DNA from 3 places in the Streptomyces sp. NBC_00386 genome. Region 3 is predicted to be linked to each of the others. Evidence: riboswitches for the same ligand, from Rfam matches in the RefSeq annotation. Region 3 holds a riboswitch; each other region holds the start of a gene.
The links. A riboswitch is a leader RNA that binds a small molecule or an ion and turns the genes downstream of it on or off. The one in region 3 is predicted to bind cyclic di-AMP.

Region 1: linked by a shared signal. The riboswitch ahead of OG780_RS22290 (M23 family metallopeptidase) and the one ahead of OG780_RS07070 (M23 family metallopeptidase) in region 3 are both predicted to bind cyclic di-AMP.
Region 2: linked by a shared signal. The riboswitch ahead of OG780_RS24890 (transglycosylase family protein) and the one ahead of OG780_RS07070 (M23 family metallopeptidase) in region 3 are both predicted to bind cyclic di-AMP.

Annotation. Positions count from the first base shown of each region.
Region 1 covers NZ_CP107950.1:5,048,644-5,056,320, reverse strand. Annotated here, with positions in the region: gene OG780_RS22300 (PrsW family intramembrane metalloprotease) at 1-844, shown strand, start outside; gene OG780_RS22295 (aldo/keto reductase) at 942-1,886, opposite strand; gene OG780_RS22290 (M23 family metallopeptidase) at 2,019-3,053, opposite strand; cyclic di-AMP (ydaO/yuaA leader) riboswitch at 3,065-3,221, opposite strand; gene OG780_RS22285 (PP2C family protein-serine/threonine phosphatase) at 3,526-4,662, opposite strand; tRNA gene OG780_RS22280 (tRNA-Met) at 5,000-5,073, opposite strand; gene OG780_RS22275 (dihydrofolate reductase family protein) at 5,169-6,311, opposite strand; gene OG780_RS22270 (MarR family winged helix-turn-helix transcriptional regulator) at 6,394-6,903, shown strand; gene OG780_RS22265 (GTP cyclohydrolase II) at 7,026-7,677, shown strand, end outside.
Region 2 covers NZ_CP107950.1:5,640,262-5,647,938, forward strand. Annotated here, with positions in the region: gene OG780_RS24875 (globin domain-containing protein) at 1-146, opposite strand, end outside; gene OG780_RS24880 (cytochrome P450 family protein) at 314-1,585, shown strand; gene OG780_RS24885 (transglycosylase family protein) at 1,885-2,772, shown strand; cyclic di-AMP (ydaO/yuaA leader) riboswitch at 2,956-3,148, shown strand; gene OG780_RS24890 (transglycosylase family protein) at 3,153-3,851, shown strand; gene eno (phosphopyruvate hydratase) at 4,232-5,512, shown strand; gene OG780_RS24900 (FtsB family cell division protein) at 5,632-6,108, shown strand; gene OG780_RS24905 (DUF501 domain-containing protein) at 6,148-6,801, shown strand; gene OG780_RS24910 (Ppx/GppA phosphatase family protein) at 6,798-7,677, shown strand, end outside.
Region 3 covers NZ_CP107950.1:1,638,540-1,646,216, reverse strand. Annotated here, with positions in the region: gene OG780_RS07090 (aspartate aminotransferase family protein) at 1-1,058, shown strand, start outside; gene OG780_RS07085 (helix-turn-helix domain-containing protein) at 1,168-1,806, shown strand; gene OG780_RS07080 (DUF6126 family protein) at 1,833-1,949, shown strand; gene OG780_RS07075 (tyrosine-protein phosphatase) at 1,973-2,770, opposite strand; cyclic di-AMP (ydaO/yuaA leader) riboswitch at 3,412-3,573, shown strand; gene OG780_RS07070 (M23 family metallopeptidase) at 3,578-4,510, shown strand; gene OG780_RS07065 (SGNH/GDSL hydrolase family protein) at 4,781-5,566, shown strand; gene OG780_RS07060 (TetR/AcrR family transcriptional regulator) at 5,787-6,407, opposite strand; gene OG780_RS07055 (IS110 family transposase) at 6,902-7,677, shown strand, end outside.

The DNA of each region.
Region 1 (7,677 bases), 3.4 Mb from region 3:
CGCCGGGGTCACCGCCACCGGCTTCGCCTTCACCGAGAACATCCTCTATCTCGGCACCGCGTTCGGCACCGACCAGCTCAGCGGGGAGAGCGGGCTCGCCTCGGTCACCGCGGCGACGTTCTTCGTCCGCGTGGTGATGTCGCCCTTCGCGCATCCGCTGTTCACCGTGCTGACCGGCATCGGCTTCGGCGTCGCGGCGCTGTCCGCGGAACGCCAGCACGCGCGCAGGGTGCTGCTGCCCCTCACCGGACTGCTGCTCGCGATGGGCATGCACGCGATCTGGAACGGCTCGGCGGGTTTCGGCCGGTTCGGGTTCTTCGGTGTGTACGCGGCGTTCATGGTGCCCGTGTTCGGGCTGCTGACCTGGCTGGTCGTCTGGACCCGGCAGCGCGAGCTGCGGACCGTGCGCGCCGAACTGCCCGTGTACACCGCCGCCGGCTGGCTGGGCGCGGCCGAGCCGTGGGTCCTCGGCTCGATGCGGGCGCGGCAGCTCGCGCGCGAGTGGGCCGGCCACCACTTCGGGAAGAGCGCGGAACGCTCGGTGGCGGAGTACGAGGCGTACGCGACCTCGCTGGCGTTCCTGCGCCACCGGGGGCGCCGGGGTCGTGCGGGCGCCGACTTCGTCGTACGGGAGCGCGAGTTGCTCGACGAGCTGTGGCGCCGCCGGGAGATCGCCCGTCCGGCCCTCGCCTACGCGGCCCGCGCCACGGCACCGCTGCCCGCACCGCCGCCCTGGCCGGCCCCCGGGTACGGCTACATCGCCCCGCCGGCCCGGCCCTACGGCCCGCCGGCACAGGCATCCGCGCCGGTCCCGTATCCCGCGTACAACCCGTACCGCTCCTAGGGCCTGTCGCCCGGGACCGGCGTGGATACCACCGCTCCCCCACACCCGCGCCACGGACCGGTGGGGACCCGGGGTCCGCGCGCCCGCGCTACGGCCGTTACACCGACGCCTGCGTCAAGCGCGTCAGTTCCTCGTCCGTCAGCACCAGGTCCGCGACCCCCAGCAGGGCCGGGAGCTGCTCCACGGTGCGGGCGGAGGCGATGGGCGCGGCGACCGTCGGCTGTGCGGCCAGCCAGGCGAGGGCGACCGTCGGGACGGCGACGCCGTGGGCCGCGGCGATCTCGTCGAGGGCGGCGAGGACCAGCGGCCCGCGTTCCGTGTCGAGGTGCTTGGCCGCGCCCGCGGCCCGGGCCGAGTCGACCGTCGTGCCGGGGCGGTACTTGCCGGTGAGGAAACCGGAGGCGAGCGCGAAGTACGGGACGGCGGCCAGACCGGCCCGGGAGGCGACCTCCAGCAGGGAGCCCTCGTAGGTGTCGCGCGAGACGAGGTTGTAGTGCGGCTGGAGCGCGACGTACCGCGCGAGGCCCTCGCGGTCGGAGAACTCCAGGGACTCCCGCAGCCGCTCCGGAGAGATGTTGGAAGCGGCTATGTGCCGCACCTTGCCGGCCGTCACCAGCTCGTCGAGGGCGCCGATGATCTCTTCGACCGGCACGTCCGGCTTGTCGAAGTGCGTGTAGTAGAGGTCGATGTGGTCGGTGCCCAGGCGGCGCAGCGACGCGTCGGCCGCGGCCTTGATGTTGGCACCGGACAGACCCGGGTACGCGGGGTGCTGGCTGACCTTGGTGGCGACCACGATGTCCTCGCGGTTGCCGCGGGTCCTCAGCCACTTGCCGATGATGGTCTCGGACTCGCCGCCCTCGTTGCCCTCGATCCAGGCGGAGTAGGAGTCGGCCGTGTCGAGGAAGTTGCCGCCGGCGGCCGCGTAGGCGTCGAGCACGGCGAAGGACCGGGTCTCGTCGGCCGTCCAGCCGAAGACGTTGCCCCCGAGGGAGAGCGGGAAGACCTCGAGGTCGGACGAACCGAGCTTGCGAAGAGAAGTCATGTACGGGCTCAACACCCGCCCCGGACGGATGTATTCCGCAATCACCGGGCCCGGCGCGCCGTCGTCCGCGCCCGGACGACCGACAGCCCTGACGTCGGGGGGGTTGACGTCAGGGCTGCCGGAGATCGGAAATCAGGGGTTGAGGCCCTTGCTCTGGAGCCACGCCATCGGGTCGATGCCGGTGGCGGCGCCGCCGGGGTGCACTTCGAGGTGCAGGTGCGGTCCGGTGACATTGCCCGTCGCGCCCACTCGCCCGATGACATCACCCGTGGCGACCTTCTGGCCCACGCTGACGCTGATGGACGACTGGTGGCAGAACCAGAGCTCCGTACCGTCGTCGAGGGTGAGGATCGTGCGGTAGCCGTACGATCCGGCCCAGCCGGCCTCGGTGATGGTGCCGCTGTGGATCGCCTTGATGAGCGTGCCGGTGGGCGCCGCGAAGTCGAGTCCGGTGTGGTAGCCGGAGGACCACATGGAGCCGGCCTCGCCGAAGGTCGAGGTCAGCGTGTACGAGGACGTCGGCAGCGAGTAGCTCTTGGCGAGCTCGGCGAGGCGCTCCTGCTCGGCCTTCGCCTTGGCCGCCTCCTCCGCCTTCTCCTTCGCGGCGTCGGCCTTGGCCTCGGCTTCGTCCTGCTGCTTGGCGGCGAGCTCGACGGCCTTCTTCGCGGCGGCCGTCTGGGCGGCCTGCTGCGTGGCGGTGTCGGCCTGGTTCTGCTGCGACTGGGCCTGCTGCATGATGCGGTCGCGCAGCGCCTCACCGGCGTCGGTGGTGCCCTGGGCCGCGTCGGCGGTGGTCAGACCGGCGTTGGTGAGCGGGGTCGTGGAGCCCTTGGGAGTGCTGGATCCGCCGTCCGAGATCAGGGCCTTCGCCGAATCGGTGACCGACGACAGGTCGGGCAGCGAGATCGAGACGGGCGGCTTGCCCGGAGCGGCGCTGGCGATACCACCCGCACCGACGGCGGCTATGACGCCGACGCCGAGAACCGTGGAGCTGCGGGCGAGTCCTCCGCCGCGCTGCTTGCCCGTGCGGTGCCGGCCGCGGACGGGAGCGACGGAATCCGCGGTGGGATTCCACTCCTCCCAGGGTCCCTCGTCCTTGCCGTAGCCGAAGGTGTGTGTTTCGTTCGGCGTGAACGAGGTTGGCTGAGCGGGCCGGTTGGACGCCACGTGGGCGCACTCCTTTCCTTCCTTGCCGCCTACCGGGTTAGCTGACGGGTTCGGAGCAGGAAGGTCTCCTACGCGCGTACGGCCACCGTGCTTCCACGGCGGAATACGCTCGATTCACCCCACGAGTTGGTTCCCCGGTTCCCTTGCGGGATTCGGCGCGTGCGCACGGAGCCACCTCTTGTGACGGCTGTAACGACCGCGCTGCGTTATCGAACGTTAATAGACCCAGGCACCGAATTCCAAGCTGTTCCGACTGATCATTAACGGCTCTTGGCCAGGACTTTGGGGTCATGAGCGATGAAAAACGGGCGAGTTGACCTCATGGTGTCGACACGGGTTTCCCTGACGGTAAGTCAGGTGCTACGCGGAGGGACACCGTCCGGTCACAGCTCGTGACCGGGGCCGGAAAAGCCGTCGCCCAGGGGGTGAAAGACCTCCCGTACAACGCGCGGCTCCCCTCGGCGAGCACCCGTCACGGGCGCCGGACGGCGAGCAGCGCCATGTCGTCCGTCAGCGCGCCGCCCGTGTGCAGGCGGGCCGCCTCGAAGAGGGCGGTCAGCAGCGCGTCGGGGCCGGGAAGGACCCGTCCGGCCAGCCAGGCGGCCGGATCGAAGAACTCCCCCCGCGCGTCGCGGGCCTCGGACAGTCCGTCGGTGTGCAGCAGCAGCGTCGTCCCGCGCGGAAATCCCTCCCGCACCGTCGGGGCGGGCAGGCTTCCCAGTTCGCTCATCCCGAGGGGCAGCGCGAAGGACTCGGCGGTGAGGGTGAGGAGCGTGCCGTCGGGACGCAGCAGCAGGGGCGGCGGGTGGCCGCGGTTGACGACGCGTACGACGTCCTCGCCGTGCGGGATCTCGGCGAGGACCGCGGTCGTGAACCCCTCGGCCGCGTCGACGCTGTCGCGCCGGGTGCCCGCGCGCGTCAGCGCCCGCTCCAGGCGCTCCGCGACGCCCTCCAGGGTCGCCTCCTGCTCGGCCGCCTCCCGGAACGCCCCGACCACCGTCGCCACGGTGGCCACCGCGGTCATCCCCTTCCCCCGTACGTCCCCGACGACCAGCCGTACACCGTGCGGGGAGTCCTGCACGGCGTACAGGTCACCGCCGATGAACGCGTCCTCCTGCGCCGCCTCGTACCGGGCCGCGACCTCCAGTCCGGCGATCCGCGCCTCGGGCTCGGGCAGCACGGCACGCTGTGCGAACTCGGCGATCTCCCGGACGGAGGCGAGCCGTTCGTCGCCGCGCCGGACGACTGTGTTGATGAGGACGGCGAGGACCGCGGCCATCGCCACGGTGACCACCTCGGTGACCGCGTCGACCTGAAGGACGATGCCGAGGACAAGGTGGGTGATGAGCACGGCGCCGACGGCGAGGACACCGGCGAGGACGGTTCCGCGCAGCGAATGGAGGGGTGCGGCGACCAGGGGCGCGGCCGCGAACAGGGGGGTCGCGGTGAATTCCGACGGGGTGAGGTAGTCGTAGACGACCCCGGCGGCGACGAACAGCACGGGCAGGATCCGGACGAAGGCGCGTGCGTACACGATCCCGCGCGGCTCCGCTCCCGCCGCCGGACCGGGCGGCGGGACGCTCCCGGACCCGCGGACACCGCGGGACAGCCGGTCCGCCCGGTCACGGGGCTGTCCGGTCCGCCACTCACCTGCCGGCTGCCCCGCCACCCGTCCAGAAGACCCGGTACGGGGGCGGCGGGCGACCGGTGTGGCCCGACCGGGGGAGGACACCGCCTGCCGGAGCGAACCGGGGCCGGCCCGGAGAACCGCGCGAACCGGGACCGGCGCCGGAGAACCACGGCCGGAAGAAGGCGAAAGCAGCCGAGAGGCGGCGGAGGAAGCCGGAAGAAAGCCGGAAAGGAGCCCGGAGCGGCCGGCGGAAGCTGTGGAGGCAAACACCAAGGGCCGGAACTCGTAAATCCGAGTTCCGGCCCTTGGCCTTGAGTAGCGGGGACAGGATTTGAACCTGCGACCTCTGGGTTATGAGCCCAGCGAGCTACCGAGCTGCTCCACCCCGCGTCGTTGAAACCAGTGTACGCCATCCGCGGGACCCGAAGCACACCCGTTTAAACGCACCCCTCCAGCGGCGTCGGCACCCTGCTTCTCCCCGGCTTCTACCCGGCCGCCAGATGCCGGTTGGGGGCCTTGGCGCGGTCCGCGTACTCGGGCAGGACGGCGACCTGGGCGCCCGCGGCGGCGAGGAGCCCGTTCCCGTCGGCGTCCCTGACGAACGTGTCGGGCTCACGCCAGGCGGTGACGACCCGTCGCACACCGGCGTCCAGGATGAGCCGGGCGCACGGCGCGGGCCGGGAGGCGCGGTGGGCGCACGGCTCCAGGCTGCTGTAGACGGTGGCGGCGGCCAGCCGGGGATCGGCCGGGTCGATCTTGGCGAGGGCGGCCTCCTCGGCGTGCACGACGGGATCGCCGCCCTCGCGGGAGTGGCCCCGGGCCAGCTCGGTCCCGTCGGCCGCGACCACGACGGCGCCCACGCTGAACGCGGTCTTCGAGGGCGGGCACAGCTCCGCCAGCTCACAGGCGAGCTCCAGCCACCGCCGGTCCGCGGCGGAGGCGAGCGGGCCGGTGCCGGGCGCGGTGGGGACGTAGCGGATGAGCACGACGTCGCCGACGGGCCGCGTCTCCACCAGCCGCATCCGGCCCAGGGGGTACTCCCCGGTCCCGAACAGCCGCGGCGCGTCCGGCTGCCCGACGAAGAGGGGGGCGACGGCGAGCTGGAGCTCGTCGGCGAGCTCCTCGCGCACGAGCTGGGTGTGGACCTTGCCGCCCCCTTCGACCATGAGGCGGCGCACCCCCCGTACGTCGTGAAGGTGTTCCAGGAGCACACGCCAGTCGAGTGCGGGTCCGGTCGGGACGACGTCCACGCCGACGATTCCCTTCAGCAGGGCGGACGCCCGCAGCGCGCCCTCGTCCGTCGTGTAGACGATCTTCTCGCCGCCCGTGTGCCAGAACTGGGCCCCCGGGTCGAGCTCACCGGAACCGCTGACGGTGACCTTCAGGGGGTATTCGGGGCGGCCGCCGGCGACACGGGCCGCACGCCGTTCGGCGGAGTTGACCAGGAGCCGCGGATTGTCCGTGCGCAGGGTGCCGGCGCCCACCAGGATCGCGTCGCTGGACGCCCGCACCTCGTCGACCCGGTCGAAGTCGGCCGGGCCCGAGAGCAGCAGCCGCTCGGGGCCGGTGTCGTCCAGGAAGCCGTCGAGGGAGACGGCGGCGGACAGCAGGACGTAGGGACGGGGCATCGGGACGCTTCCTCCGGTCGCACGCGCGCGGTGAGTTTCGAGCGCAGTGGTTCAAGTTTTAAACAATACCTAGACTGGTCTCATGACGACCCGCTGGCTGACCGCCGCCGAACAGCACGCCTGGCGCTCGTACCTCTCCGCGAGCTCCCTCCTGGAGGACGCCATCGACCGCCGGCTCCAGGCGGAGGCGGGGATGCCCCACCTTTACTACTCCATCCTGGCCAAGTTGTCCGAGGCGCCGGAGCGGAGGCTGCGGATGACCGACCTCGCCGAGGCCCAGAAGATCACCCGCAGCCGTCTGACGTACGCCGTGACCCGGCTGGAGAAGGACGGCACCGTACGCCGGGAGGGCTGCCCCACCGACAAGCGCGGGCACATGGCCATCCTCACCGACGAGGGCATGGCCCTCCTGGAGCGGGTCGCGCCGGGGCACGTCGAGACGGTGCGGACGGCGATCTTCGACCATCTGACCCCCGAGCAGGTGCGGCAGCTGGACGAGATCTGCGGAACCATCACCCGGGCGATCCAGGGCGGGAATTCCGGGGCGCCCGGGGAGGATCTGCCCTGGCGGCGGCGTTCCTGCTCCTCGTGAGGCGCCCGGGGGGCGTGAACCCCCATTGCTTGAAGTTTGAAGCAGATGTAGTGTCTCGTTCCGTGGCTGTGCTTCAAATCTGAAGCACAACCCCGTACGAACCCGCCGGACGGAGAGACCCCATGCGCGACCACCCCACCGCCACCGTGCGCACCCGCGTCCGCGTACCCCTGCGCTTCGGCGACGGCTACTCCGTCGACGCCCAGCTCGTGACCTTCCACGGCCTCGACGACGGCAAGGAGCACCTGGCCGTCGTCCTCGGCGAGCCCGGCCCGGACCCGCTGGTGCGACTTCACTCCGAGTGCCTGACCGGCGATGTGTTCGGCTCGGCCCGCTGCGACTGCGGACCCCAGCTGCGCGAGGCGGTGGAGCAGATCGCGGACCGCGGCGGCGTCCTGCTGTACCTGCGCCAGGAGGGCCGCGGCATCGGCCTCTACAACAAGCTCGACGCGTACGCCCTCCAGGACCAGGGCCTGGACACCTACGCCGCCAACGCGGCCCTCGGTCTGCCCGAGGACGACCGCGACTACACAGCGGCCGCCCAGATGCTCCGGGCCCTCGGCATCGACTCCCTGGACCTGCTCTCCAACAACCCGGACAAGGCCGAACAGCTCCGCGAGCTCGGCATCACGGTCTCCCACCGTGTCCCCACGGGCGTCTTCACCACCGCCCACAACGTCCGCTACCTGCGCGCCAAGGTCCTCCAGACCCAGCACACGCTGCCGCTGCAGGAACTCACGGAGCGCACGGAACTCACGGGACTCACGGGACTCA
Region 2 (7,677 bases), 4.0 Mb from region 3:
CGTTCCATGTCCCGGGCGAGGTCCGCAGGGAACAGCGCGCGGAGCTGCGGGTTGTGGCGGAAGAGGTGCGAGTAGAAGTACTTGACCGCGAACTCGGCCCGTCGTTCCACGACCGCGAAGCTGGATCTGAGTATTTCGGGGTCCACGGCAGGAAAGTAGGAACGTGCCGGGCGTCGAGGTCAAACAGCCGGCCATGTCCGGACGGTCCGGGGCGAACCGGGCGGGAGAGGCTCCGGCCGCCGCCGCGCGCGACGGGTGGCGCCCGATCGCCGGGCGGCCGGGGGACGCCGCCCCCTGCGGATACGGTCGAGGAGTGACCGAGTACGAAGCCTCCGCCAGCCCCGCCCCCGAACTCTTCACCTGGGAGTTCGCCACCGACCCCTACCCGGCGTACGCCTGGCTCAGGGAGAACGCGCCCGTGCACCGCACGCGGCTGCCCAGCGGGGTGGAGGCCTGGCTCGTCACGCGGTACGCCGACGCCAAACAGACGCTCGCCGACCAGCGGCTGTCCAAGAATCCCGCGCACCACGACGAGCCCGCGCACGCGAAGGGCCGGACCGGGATTCCCGGGGAGCGCAAGGCCGAGCTCATGACGCATTTGCTGAACATCGACCCGCCGGACCACACCCGGCTGCGGCGGCTCGTCAGCAAGGCGTTCACGCCGCGGCGCGTGGCCGAATTCGCCCCGCGGGTGCAGGAGCTGACGGATCAGCTCATCGCCGGGTTCGCGGCCAGGGGCTCCGCGGACCTCATCCACGAGTTCGCCTTCCCGCTCCCCATCTACGCCATCTGCGACCTGCTCGGCGTCCCGCGCGAGGACCAGGACGACTTCCGGGACTGGGCGGGCATGATGATCCGGCACGGCGGCGGGCCCAGAGGCGGGGTCGCCCGGTCCGTGAAGAAGATGCGCGGGTATCTCGCCGAGCTCATCCACCGCAAGCGCGAGGCGCTGACAGCGGAGCCCGCACCGGGCGAGGACCTCATCTCCGGGCTCATCCGCGCCTCCGACCACGGCGAGCACCTCACCGAGAACGAGGCCGCAGCCATGGCCTTCATCCTGCTCTTCGCCGGGTTCGAGACCACGGTCAATCTCATCGGGAACGGGATGCACGCCCTGCTCACCCACCCCGGGCAGCGGGCGCGTCTCCAGGCCTCCCTCGCGGCCGGGGAGAGCGGGCTGCTCGAGACGGGTGTCGAGGAACTCCTGCGCTACGACGGGCCCGTGGAACTGGCCACCTGGCGGTTCGCGACCGAGGCCGTGCGGATCGGCGGGCAGGACATCGCGGCCGGTGATCCCGTGCTCGTGGTGCTCGCGGCCGCCGACCGTGACCCCGAACGTTTCGAACAGCCGGACACGCTGGATCTCGCGCGACGTGACCTTCAGCACTTGGGCTACGGCCACGGCATCCACTACTGCCTGGGCGCGCCGCTCGCCCGACTGGAGGGGCAGACCGCGCTCGGTACGCTCCTCGGCCGCCTGCCCGACATCCAACTCGCCGGAGAATCGTCTGATTTGCGCTGGCGTGGAGGTCTCATTATGCGTGGATTGCGCACGCTTCCTGTGGAGTTCACCCCGGTCAAATAGGCCTGGACCGGTCCATCGGTGACCCTTCGGCATCCCCGTCGAAGGGGTTCTTCCGCATACCGGAAAGAGTGCCCTTGCGGCTAGCGGAACATGATGCTCCATCAAATCTGTGATCTTCGCGTGATCTGTACTGCATCGACTTGTAACCAGCGTTCGAGTGCGACTACCTTCACCCATCAACGCGGCGCCTGCGCTTCTTGGTTCACAGGGGCCGCGGTACTCCCTGCTGTCACTCGAAAGGCCTTCGTATGCTCTCCGGGAACGGCCGTCACCGTCGCCCTCGTCAGGCCCCGGCACTCATGGTCGCCGCAGGGGTGACCGGATCGGCGATCGTCATCCCGCTGCTCGCCGCGGCGAGCGCGAGCGCGGCCGACGGGAACACCTGGGACCGGGTGGCGCAGTGCGAGAGCGGTGGCGCGTGGAGCGCCGACCAGAGCAACGGGTACTACGGCGGCCTTCAGCTCGACCAGGAGAACTGGGAGGCGCACGGCGGCCTCGACTACGCCCCGAGGGCCGACCAGGCCAGCCGCTCGCAGCAGATAGCCGTCGCCGAGAAGGTGCTCGCCGACAAGGGCCTCGCGGCCTGGCCGACCTGTGGGCCGCTCTCGGGTCTCAGCAAGGACGCGGCCGGCGTCAGCGTCGACACGGGCGTGGCCGGCGATGCCTCGAACGACGAGGACGAGTCCGGTTCGTACGTTTCGTCCGGCCTGGCGACGTCGCCCAGTACGTCACCTTCGGATGGTTCTTCCGCTTCGTCCGGTTCGGGTGACTCCGCGGACGCGACCGGCAGCACCGCGGAGCCCAGCGCCTCGCAGAGCTCCGACGACTCGGGCGCGGCGACCGGCAAGGGTGACGAATCAGCCAAGTCCGGGCAGAAGGACGCTTCTTCGAGCCCCTCCGACGCCCCGAGCACCGGCACCGGGCGGCACCGTGGCGGGGACGCCGCGCAGAGCGCGACCGGCGGCAGCGCCGACAGCACTGCCGGGCGGCATGCCGCGAGCGCCTCGAGCGACACCGCGTACGTCGCGGACGTCATCGACAACCTCTGGAAGGTTTCCGACGAGCTGGGCCTCGAAGGCGGATGGGCCGACCTGCCCACCGCCGATGCGGCGGCGACCGACGGCGGTCCCGGCCTCGTCGTACCTGGTCGGAGCATTGCGGACACTGTCGAAACGGTGCAAAACTAGCGGGAGTTCACGTCCTGGTTCGCTGGGGAATGTCCCATTTGGTGCAAGTGAGACATGGGTCTCAGAAGCCCTGATCGTCTTTGAATTTCCGCCGATCGACTGCTTACGGTCGTGACTGCTCGCCACAGCGGGCCCCGACGGTCGCAACGCCGAATCCTGCCAGCGGCCGTACGGGAACAGTCGTCGCGTCATGCGCCGTAGGCAGGAGCGGGGGACCCAAGGTAAGCGCCGCGTCCGGGAGTTGAGAGACACCCGGAACGGCTTGGGGTTAAGCCGCGTGTCGGACGTCCTGGAGACGGGACCGAAGGCGCGCGGCCGGGCAACTCAACCGGCCCGAACCCGACAGCTCACCTCGCAGGCGTCGGTGAGGGGATCTCTCCATGCTGTTCTCCAGCAAGGGCAAGCACCGCCGCCCGAACAAGGCCACCCGCGTCGCCACGCTCGCCGGTGTCACCGGTGTCGCCATCGCCGCTCCGCTGATGGCGGCCGGCAGCGCCTCCGCCGCCACCGCCTCCGAGTGGGACGCCGTCGCCCAGTGCGAGGCCGGCGGCAACTGGTCGATCAACACCGGCAACGGCTACTACGGCGGACTCCAGTTCTCGTCCTCCACCTGGGCCGCGTACGGCGGCACCGCCTACGCCTCGACCGCCGACCAGGCGTCGAAGTCGCAGCAGATCGCCATCGGCGAGAAGGTCCTCGCCGGACAGGGCAAGGGTGCCTGGCCGACCTGCGGCGTGGGCCTGTCGAGCGCCGCGTACGGCGGTGACACCTCGACCCCGTCGACCCCCTCCGGCTCCTCCTCGTCGGGCGCCTCGCAGGGCACCACCACCCGTACGACGGAGCAGCCCGCCTCCCGTTCCGCGGAGCGCCCCGCCGTCCAGAAGACCGTCACCACCCCGACCGGCAAGAAGGTCAAGAAGGGCGACGGCGAGTACAAGGTCGTCAAGGGCGACACCCTCAGCTCGATCGCCGAGAAGAAGCACGTCAAGGGCGGCTGGCAGAAGCTGTTCAAGCTGAACAAGGACATCGTCGCCGACGCCGACTTCATCTACCCGGGCCAGCAGCTGCACCTGCGCTGAGTACCGCGGCGCGCCGGTGCCGTGTGGTCGCCTTCGGCGGAGGGCGGCCACCTCTCGGACGGCGCGCGGGTGTCTTCCGGGCCGGATTCCGGCCCGCGTCCGAGCCGGACGACAGCTCCCCTCCCGAACCGGGCCTTTTTGGGAAAGGCCCGGTGAGGGTCCCCGTCCCCACGGGCTCCCCGCTCCGGTGCGTGTTCCCCCGCACGCGCCGGAGCGGGGTTTTTCATTTCTTTTTTTGTTCCGTTCAGGAACAATATGTACGCTCAGTTCCGCTCAAGGGGTGGTCGATCGGCTGGCCGATCCCCGTGAGCCGGTTAGGCTCATCCCGCAGGGCTGCCAAGTCCTGCTTACCCGCGTCACATCCCAATAAGGAGATGCTCGTGCCGTCCATCGACGTCGTCGTAGCCCGGGAAATCCTGGACTCCCGAGGCAACCCCACGGTCGAGGTCGAGGTCGGCCTCGACGACGGCAGCACGGGTCGTGCCGCCGTTCCGTCCGGCGCCTCCACCGGAGCCTTCGAGGCCATCGAGCTTCGCGACGGTGACCCCAACCGCTACCACGGCAAGGGTGTCGAGAAGGCCGTCCTCGCCGTCATCGAGCAGATCGGCCCGGAGCTCGTCGGCTACGACGCCACCGAGCAGCGCCTGATCGACCAGGCCATGTTCGACCTGGACGCCACCGACAACAAGGGCTCGCTCGGCGCCAACGCCATCCTCGGCGTCTCGCTCGCCGTCGCGCACGCCGCCTCCGAGGCGTCCGACCTGCCGCTCTTCCGCTACCTGGGCGGCCCGAACGCGCACCTGCTGCCCGTTCCGATGATGAACATCCTGAACGGCGGGTCGCACGCCGACTCGAACGTGGACATCCAGGAGTTCATGATCGCCCCGATCGGCGCGGAGTCCTTCTCCGAGGCCCTGCGCTGGGGCGCCGAGGTCTACCACACCCTCAAGAAGGTGCTGAAGACCAAGGGCCTGTCCACCGGCCTCGGCGACGAGGGCGGCTTCGCCCCGAACCTGGAGTCGAACCGCGCCGCCCTCGACCTCATCCTCGAGGCCATCAAGGAGGCCGGCTACACCCCCGGCGAGCAGATCGCCCTCGCCCTCGACGTCGCCGCCTCCGAGTTCTACAAGGACGGCGTCTACACCTTCGAGGGCAAGGAGCGCTCCGCCGCCGAGATGACCGAGTACTACGCCGAGCTCGTCGCGGCGTACCCGCTCGTCTCCATCGAGGACCCGCTGTTCGAGGACGACTGGGACGGCTGGAAGATCATCACCGACCAGCTGGGCGACAAGGTCCAGATCGTCGGCGACGACCTCTTCGTCACCAACCCGGAGCGCCTGGCCCGCGGCATCGAGGAGGGCTCCGCCAACGCCCTGCTCGTCAAGGTCAACCAGATCGGCTCGCTGACCGAGACCCTGGACGCCGTCGAGCTGGCCCAGCGCAACGGCTTCAAGTGCATGATGTCCCACCGCTCCGGCGAGACCGAGGACGTCACCATCGCCGACCTCGCGGTCGCCGTGAACTGCGGTCAGATCAAGACCGGCGCCCCGGCCCGCTCGGACCGTGTCGCCAAGTACAACCAGCTCCTGCGCATCGAGGAGATCCTCGACGACGCCGCGGTCTACGCCGGCCGCAGCGCCTTCCCGCGCTTCAAGGGCTGAGCCCCGCACGGCTCAGGCAGCGTCCTCCGTACGTCCCCGTACCCGGTCCCGTACCGTGTGCGGGGACGTACGCACGTGACGGGCCCGCACGGCGGGCCGGTACTGGGGAGGCGGGACTCATGGCCGTGAAGGACCGGGACCGGTTCTCCACCTCGACCAGGCTGAAGCTGCTCGGCGAGCAGACGGCGGCCAGGGTCTACCGCTCCCAGACCAAGCGGCAGGCGCGCCGCTCCCGGCTGACCGGCCGGGCCGCGCTGCTCGCCATGGTCCTGTGCTCCCTGATCGTCGCCCTCGCCTACCCGATGCGGCAGTACGTCTCCCAGCGCGCCCAGATCGGCGACGTGGAGCGGCAGCGGGAGCAGGCCCGGCAACGGGTCGAGCAGCTGCGCGACCTCAAGGCACGCTGGCAGGACGACGCGTACGCCAAGCAGCAGATCCGGCAGCGGCTGCACTATGTGATGCCGGGCGAGACCGGGTACGTCGTGATCGACCCGGACGCCGCGAAGCAGTCCCGTGCCGAGCGGGGCGCCGCCGACCGCCCCTGGTACACCAATGTGTGGGACGGCGTGGACAAATCCGACGCCGCCGACCGCTGACGCCCCATGAACTGACCAGAAAGACACGTGACTCACGGCATGGAAACGCCACCGCCCACCACCCCGCGCACCGAGCCCACCGACGCCGACGTCGAGGCCTTCAAGCAGCAGCTCGGACGGCCGCCGCGCGGGCTGCGCGCGATCGTGCACCGCTGCCCCTGCGGCCAGCCGGACGTGGTGGAGACGGCGCCCCGCCTCCCCGACGGGACGCCGTTCCCGACCACGTACTACCTGACGTGCCCGCGGGCCGCGTCCGCGATCGGGACGCTGGAGGCCAACGGGGTCATGAAGGAGATGACCGAACGGCTGGCCACCGACCCCGAGCTCGCCGCGGCCTACCGCGCCGCCCACGAGGACTACATCGCGCGCCGTGACGCCATCGAGGTCCTGGAGGGCTTCCCGAGCGCGGGCGGCATGCCGGACCGGGTGAAGTGCCTGCACGTCCTGGTGGCGCACTCGCTGGCCGCCGGGCCGGGCGTCAACCCGCTCGGCGACGAGGCCATCGCGATGCTGCCCGAGTGGTGGCGCAAGGGCGCGTGCGTCACCCAGGCCGGACCGCCGGCCGGTGAGGGGTGGCAGGTGGAGACGGCCGGAGAGGGTGCCGACGCCGGCCACTTCGGCCTCAAGCCCGTCGAGTCGGGTGAACCCGGCGCGCCGGGTGGGTCCGCCGCGTCCGACGAGGACGGCCGGTGACCCGCGTCGCCGCCGTCGACTGCGGTACGAACTCCATCCGGCTCCTGGTGGCCGACGCGGACCCGCGGACGGGCGAACTCGCCGACCTGGACCGGCGGATGACCATCGTCCGGCTGGGCCAGGGCGTCGACCGCACCGGCCGGCTCGCCCCCGAGGCGCTGGAGCGGACCTTCGCCGCCTGCCGCGCGTACGCGGAGGCCATCAAGGAGCACGGCGCCGAGCGGCTGCGCTTCGTCGCCACCTCGGCCTCCCGGGACGCCGAGAACCGGGACGAGTTCGTGCGCGGGGTGCTGGACATCCTCGGCGTCGAGCCGGAGGTCATCACCGGGGACCAGGAGGCCGAGTTCTCCTTCACCGGCGCGACCAAGGAGCTGGCCGGGCGCGACGACCTCGCCACGCCCTACCTGGTCGTGGACATCGGCGGCGGCTCGACCGAGTTCGTCGTCGGCGCCGACCGGGTGCGCGCGGCCCGCTCCGTGGACATCGGCTGCGTACGGATGACGGAACGTCACCTCGTCCGCGACGGTGCCGTGACCGATCCGCCCACGGCGGAACAGGTCGCGGCCATGCGCGCGGACATCGAGGCCGCCCTCGACCTCGTCGAGGAGACGGTCCCGCTGCGTGAGGCGCGCACCCTGGTGGGGCTGGCCGGCTCGGTCACCACGATCGCGGCGATCGCGCTGGACCTCGACGAGTACGACTCCGAGCGGATCCACCACTCCCGGGTCTCCCTCGACCGCGTCCGCGAGATCACCGAGTGGCTGCTGCGCTCCACGCACGCCGAGCGCGCAGCCGTTCCCTCGATGCACCCGGGCCGGGTGGACGTGATCGGCGCCGGGGCCCTCGTCCTGCTCTCGATCATGGAGCGGACCGGGG
Region 3 (7,677 bases):
TCACCCACAGCCCGCACCTGGACCGGGTGTTCTTCGGCAACAGCGGTACGGAGGCGGTCGAGACCGCGCTGAAGTTCGCCCGGTACGCCACCGGCCGACCGCGGATCCTGTACTGCGCGCACGCCTTCCACGGGCTGACCACCGGCTCCCTGTCCGTGAACGGCGAGGACGGCTTCCGCGACGGCTTCGCACCGCTGCTGCCCGACACGGCCGTCCCGCTCGGTGATCTGGACGCCCTGGCAAGGGAGTTGAAGAAGGGCGACGTCGCCGCGCTCATCGTGGAGCCGATCCAGGGGAAGGGCGTCCACGAGTCCCCGCCCGGATACCTGCGAGCCGCCCAGGAACTGCTGCACCGGCACAAGGCACTGCTCATCGCGGACGAGGTGCAGACCGGCCTCGGCCGGACCGGGGACTTCTACGCCTACCAGCAGGAGGAGGGCGTCGAACCGGACCTGGTGTGTGTCGCCAAGGCGCTCTCCGGCGGCTACGTGCCGGTCGGCGCGACCCTCGGAAAGGACTGGATCTTCAAGAAGGTCTACTCCTCCATGGACCGGGTCCTCGTGCACTCGGCGAGCTTCGGTTCCAACGCACAGGCCATGGCGGCGGGGCTCGCGGTGCTCTCCGTGATGGAGAACGAGCAGATCGTCGCCCACGCACGGATCACCGGGGAACTCCTGAAGTCCCGGCTGGCAGCCCTGGTCGACCGCTACGAGCTGCTCAGCGAGGTGCGCGGGCGGGGTCTGATGATCGGCATCGAGTTCGGCCGGCCCGCGTCGCTCAAGCTGCGCGGCCGCTGGAGCATGCTGCAGGCCGCGCGCAAGGGTCTGTTCGCGCAGATGGTCGTCGTGCCGCTGCTCCAGCGGCACCACATCCTCACCCAGGTCTCCGGCGACCACCTTGAGGTGATCAAGCTGATCCCGCCGCTGGTCATCGACGAGCGGGATGTCGACCGGTTCGTGGAGGCCTTCACCGCGGTGATGGAGGACGCGCACAACGGCGGCGGGCTGATGTGGGACTTCGGGAAGACGCTGGTGAAGCAGGCGGTGGCGAACCGCTGAGACCCGGCTGCACCGGCGGTCGCCGTGGAGGCGGTGTGGGTGCGGCCGGGCTCTTTGCCTCTGGGGCAAGAAAATTGCCCCAGAGGTAATTGTTTGGCTCAATGGTCCTATGAGCCCTGCCGACACAGGGGCGGCCGACGAGCCGTCCGCCGAGCTGCACGCCGTGGCGCCCCGGCTCCGCGCCCTGCGCCGCAGCGCCTCCCTCACGCTGGAGGCAGCCGCCCGCGCGGCCGGACTCTCGCCCGCCCATCTCTCCCGGCTGGAGACCGGGCAGCGCCAGCCCTCGTTGCCGATGCTGCTCACGCTGGCCCGTGTCTACGGTACGACGGTCTCGGAACTGCTCGGCGAGGCGGTCCCCGACCGTGACGCGATCGTACGGGCCGCCGACATGGAACCGGCCCCGGCCGGGGGCTGGACCTACTGGCAGGCGGGCTCCGCGGGCCGCGGCATGCAGGCACTGCGCGTGCACGTCCCCTACGGTTCGCAGGGCGACATCGTGCGCGTCCACCCGGGCGAGGAGTGGCTGTACGTGCTCCGGGGGCGGCTCAGTCTGCGCCTCGGGGACACCGCGTACGTCCTCGCGCCGGGGGACAGCGCCCACTTCGACTCGCTGACCCCGCACCGCATCGCCGCCGTCGAGCGCGACGGAGCCGAGCTCCTCTTCGTACACACCCTGCTGCAGAGCCCCGTCGCCGCGCTGTGCCTCGGCCCGGCGACGGGCCACCCCACCTCGGGAGAGACGTCATGACCGAACCCACAGAACGCCGCCGCTCCATGGAGGACAGGTTCCCGCGCGCCCTGTGGGTGCGGCTGATCATCTATGTCGCCGTCGGCCACCTGTTCGCGGCCTTCATCTACCTGCTCTTCACGCTGGGTGCGCAGAACCAGTAGGGAGCCCGGTCCCGGCGGGCGGCTCAGTCCAGGAGCCGCCCGCGCAGGCGCTCCCGCAGCTCCGGCGTCAGTCCCAGGCCCTGCTCCAGATAGACCTCGACGCTGCCCCAGGTCTCCTCGATCGTCTCGAAGGCGGCTGTCAGGTACGCGGCGCGCGCGTCGAACAGCGGGCTGAGCAGTTCCATCACCTCGGGGGAGTAGGCACCGGCCGAGGAGCCGTTGCGGTGCACCTTGTAACGGCGGTGCGTGGCGTTCGACTCCAGGTAGTCGGCCACGATCGCCTCGCGCTCGACACCGAGGGCGAGCAGGGTGACCGCGACGGACAGCCCGGCACGGTCCTTGCCCGCCGCGCAGTGCATCAGCGCGGGCACGCTGTCGTCGGCCAGGGCGTGCAGCACCTGGGAGTGCTCGGCCGTGCGCTCCTTGATGATCGTGCGGTAGGAGTTGATCATCCGGTTCTCGCCCTTGCCGTCGCCGAGGATCGCGCGCAGCTGGTCGAGATCGCCGTCGCGGACCATCTTCCAGAACTCGCTGCCGTCCGCCGGGTCGCTCAGCGGGAGGTTCACGTTCCGCACGCCCGGCAGTTCGACGTCCGGGCCCTCCAGTCTCTGGTCCGCGGCATTACGGAAGTCGAAGATCGTGTGGAGACCCAGAGAGGCGAGGAACGCGGCGTCCTCCTCCGTGGCGTGGGCGAGGTGGCCGCTGCGGAACAGGTGCCCATAACGCACTCGCCGGCCGTCCGCGGTGGGCAGTCCGCCCACGTCGCGGAAGTTGCGCACTCCGCCGAGCTCGGGCTCGGTCGACGGGACCTGCTGCGTCACGGGGGCTCCTCCCATTCGGCCGCCGGCGTCGCCGTGCTGGACTCGGCGCCGCTCGTCGGCAGTTGTACCGGCTCGCGCTCCCGACGATACGACATGGGTTCCTCGGGCAATGAGTTGTCCACAGCCGATGCCTTCCGGACGGAACGCCCTGGAAGCGGCACATCGCGACATCTGATGTCGAATATGCATTCGATTCTTGTGATGGATCGGCCGCGCGCCTCTGGCCGCATCGGCCCCGTGGGGCAATTGACGCGATACGAGGCATTCGCGAGCGTCGTTTTGTGTGCCATTCCGAGCGGGGGTCCGGATGTGCCGGATATCCGTCCGTGCAGCATCTGTCTGTTCTGTCCGAATAAGCACCTTCATGGCAACTGGCCCTGGAATAGGGCATCCTGGGGCGAGTCGCGTGAGGAGCGTCATATTCGTGACGATGCGTTGCCGTCCTCATTACTCAACCTGCCTGGATTTTCAGGTGGGTTGAGAGGTCGGGAAGATCGTCACTCCACGGAGGGTGACGGCGGTTTCCGCATGGATCAAGAACGGCGAGCGCACAGAAACCGCACATAGTTGTCGACGCGCTCTCATGTCGCTTACGTTCTGCCTCAATCCGGACGGACGCCCAATCCTGCCGCCGCCCGGAATCCGCACACTCACCCGTACACGGCAGGAGCGGGGGACCCACAGGTTCCGCGCCTGATCCGGTTCTTTTCCGGAACAGGCTAGGGGTACAGCCGCGCAGCAGCGTGGCCGGGCATCTCCAGCCCGCACCCGACAGCTCACCCCGCAGGCGCCGGAGAGGAATTCGTCATGCCCGCGAAGGGTAAGCACCGCCGTCCCAAGTCCTTGCGTTTCACCCGCTCGATCGCCGTGGCCGGAACCGGTGGCGCCGCACTCGCGCTGCCCCTGATGGGAGCCACCGGCGCCCACGCCGCGACCCCGGCCACCGCCGTCGCGCACCATGTCGAGAAGGCCGCGACCGCCGCTCCCGCGAAGAAGGCCGCCAAGGCCGCCGGGACGAAGACGTACGCGGTGAGGTCCGGCGACTACCTCTCGAAGATCGCCGACGAGCAGAACGTCAGCGGCGGCTGGAAGAAGATCTACGCCGACAACCGCTCCTCCATCGGCGGCGACCCGTCGCTGATCCACCCGGGTCTGAAGCTGTCGCTCGGCAAGAAGGCCGCCGCCCACTCGGCCACGCACTCGGCCACCCGGACGACCACCTCGGCGAAGCCCGCTCAGGCGACCCCGGCCGCCGACCCGGCCCCCTCCGACACCGCTTCCACCACCCCTTCCACCACCCCTTCCACCACCCCTTCCACCGGCACTTCTTCCGGCTACACCCTGCCGGTCGCGAGCAGCTCCGTCGGCACGGGTTACAAGGTGGCGGGCAGCATGTGGTCCAGCGGTTACCACACGGGCGTGGACTTCGTGATCCCGACCGGCACCACGCTCAAGTCCATCGCCGCGGGCACGGTCGTCTCCGCGGGCTGGGGCGGCGCCTACGGCAACCAGGTCGTCATCCAGCACGCCGACGGCAAGTACTCCCAGTACGCCCACATGTCGTCGCTGTCCGTCTCGGCGGGGCAGACCGTGACCGAGGGGCAGCAGATAGGTCTCTCCGGCGCCACGGGCAACGTGACCGGACCGCACCTGCACTTCGAGATCCGCACCACGCCGGACTACGGCTCCGACATCGACCCGGTCGCGTACCTGCGCTCGCACGGTGTCGCCGTGGGCTGACCCCCCCGCCTCCTGCTCCTGACGGCAGGAAGATCTCCGAAGGCCGGACCCCACGATCCCCTGGGTCCGGCCTTCGGTGTGCCCGCGGCAACGGCCTCTGGGCGATCGCTGCTTCAACATCCTTGACGCGAGCCCTATTCCAGAGTTGACCAATGCTTGGCGAGTGGCTTATCTCACCGGCCGTCAACCCTTCCCTACGGTCGCGTAGCTCACATCAAAAGGTGAATCATGCTCCATGTGGCAGACGATTCGAAGAGTGACAACAGATCAGTGATCGGGTCGTACGTGGCGGTGGGGGACAGCTTCACCGAGGGCGTCGGCGACCCTGGGCCCGACGGAGCGTTCGTCGGCTGGGCGGACCGGTTCGCGGTACTTCTCGCGGACCGCAGGCCCGAAGGCGATTTCGGCTACACCAACCTCGCCGTGCGCGGCAAACTGCTCGACCAGATCGTCGAGTCCCAGCTCCAGAGGGCCAAGGAACTCGGCCCGGACCTGGTGTCGTTCTGCGCCGGCGGCAACGACATCATCCGCCCCGGCACCGACCCCGACGAGGTCGCGGAACGCTTCGAGCGCGCGATCATCGACCTCACCTCCGCCGTCGGCACCGTCATGGTGACCACCGGCTTCGACACGCGTGGCGTCCCCGTGCTCAAGCACCTGCGCGGCAAGATCGCCACCTACAACGGACATGTGCGTGCCATCGCGGACCGCTACGGCTGTCCCGTCCTCGACCTCTGGTCCCTGAAGACGATCCAGGACCGCCGGGCCTGGGACGGCGACCGGCTGCACCTCTCTCCCGAGGGGCACACCCGGGTGGCGCTCCGTGCCGGACAGGTACTCGGCCTGGAGGTCCCGGCCGACCCGGACCAGCCCTGGCCGCCCCTCCCGCCGCGCGGCACGCTGGAGATGCGCCGCGACAACATCCAGTGGGCGCGCGAGTACCTCGTCCCGTGGATCGGACGGCGGCTGCGCGGGGAGTCCTCGGGCGATCACGTCGCGGCCAAGGGCGCCCTCTCCCCGGACGACATCAAGATGCGCATCGAGTCGGTCGCCTGAGACGGCACCGGCCCGGTCGGCAGGGCCGGCCGGGCCGGTCGGGACCGGTACACCGGCGCCCGACCGGCCCGGCCCGGTCCCGTTGGCCGCGGCGCCCCGGGCGGGGTGCGGATCAGGAGTACCGGTCGCTCCCGGCGGGATCCGGGACGACCGCCCGCACGGCGGTCCACGCCGGGGAGTGGGCGAAGCGCGGTACGGGGCCGGGACCGGGGACCAGGCCCTAGCGGACCGCCGCCATCAACGCCTCGCGTTCCAGGCCAAGTTCGCGGGCGAGTGCCTCGTCCGCCCATTCCTGGGTCCGCGCCCGTGACACCGCTCCGGAGTACGCCGTCATCTGGACCGCCAGTCCGTCCAGCAGCGCCGTGAGCCTGAGGGCCGCGCTCGTGGGGTCCGGGCAGTGGAACTCGCCGGCGGCCACGCCCTCCGCGATCACCTCGGTCATCGCGGCCTTCCACTGCCGGTCGAGATCACGGGTGACCTCGCGCAGCGCGGGCTCCCGCAGGGCGACCGCCCAGCCCTCGATCCACAGGCGCCAGCCCTTGGCCTGCCCCGTCGGGGCGTACCAGCGCACGGCGGCCCGAAGGCGTCGCAGCGCCGTCGTACGGCGGCCGAGCAGCTTGCGCAGATGGGCGAGGTCGTCCTCGGCGGCGTAGGTGAACGCGGCGGCGACCAGCTTCTCCTTCGTCGAGAAGTGGTACAGCACCAGCGCGTTGCTCACGCCGAGGGTCGAGGCCACGTCGGCGATCCGTACCGCCGCGACGCCTCGCGCCTCGATCTGTTCCACGGCGGCCCGCAACAACTCCTCACGCCGCTCCGCCACGCTCAACCGGACTCTCGCCACGCGGCAACCCTAATCCCTTGCTAACGGCAGTGCTGTAGGAGGTCTCTTCCTTCAGTCTGTTCGAGCAGGATCGCGATGCCTTCGGCAACCCTGGCTCGAGAAGGCCTCTGTGTAGACCGGCGGGCGGTCCTGGTGTTGTGGTGGTGGTGGCGGTCGCGTGGACGTCGGGCGGATGTCTCATGCCTGCCTGGCCTCTGATGCCTCAGCGCAGATCGATAACGCTCGGCGTCTTCGCGCCCGCCGCCACTGCCGACATCTCACTGATTGATCACTCGTTGGTGTTGGTGGTGCGAGCCCATTCCACGGTGACTTCTTGTGATGCCCGAGCCGCTTGAGCTCCTGCATAGACCGAGGCCCGCGGGGTGCGCTGGTGTCACGAACGGCTAGTGAGGTGGCGGACCAGCCTCTGTGCTGAGTCCTGGGATTAGGTCGCTGCGTGGCCCGCTTGCGCTCGTGACCAGCGCAAATGCCTACCTATCGGAAGGGGAGGACCCTTGATTTACTGTGGCATCGACTGGGCAGAACGGACTCACGACGTCGCCCTCGTCAACGAGACTGGCGAATTATTGGCCAAGCGGCACATCACCGACGACGCGGCCGGCTACCAGCTGCTGCTGGACCTGCTCGCCGAATACGGCGACACCGAGGAGAACCCGATCCCGGTGGCCATCGAGACGTCCCGGGGCCTGCTGGTGGCAGTGCTGCGGACGGGCAAGCGGAAAGTGTTCGCGATCAACCCGATGGCCGCCGCCCGCTACCGTGACCGGCACAGCGTCTCCCGCAAGAAGTCCGACCCCGGTGACGCTCTGGTCCTGGCGAACATCCTGCGCACCGACATACACGCCCACCGGCCGCTGCCCGACGACAGCGACCTGGGCCGCGCCATCGCAGTCCTCGCCCGAGCCCAGCAGGATGCGACCTGGAACCGGCAGCAGATCTCCAACCAGCTCCGCTCCCTGCTGCGCGAGTACTATCCGGCCGCCCTGGACGCCTTCGCCACCTGGACCAATGGTCTGTGCCGGCCCGAGGCACGCGAGGTCCTCAAGACCGCCCCGACGCCCACAAGGGCCGTCAAGCTAAGCCGCGCGCAGATCCAGGCTGCGCTCAAGCGGGCCGGCCGCAAACGCGGCATCGAGGCTGAGGCCGACCGCCTCCGCGAGATCTTCCGCGCCGACTGGGCCCACCAGCCGCTCCTGGTCGAGGACGCGCTCGGCAAGCAGATGCTCGCCCTCCTGGTCCAGCTGGAAGCCGCCTGCACCGCCGCCGACGA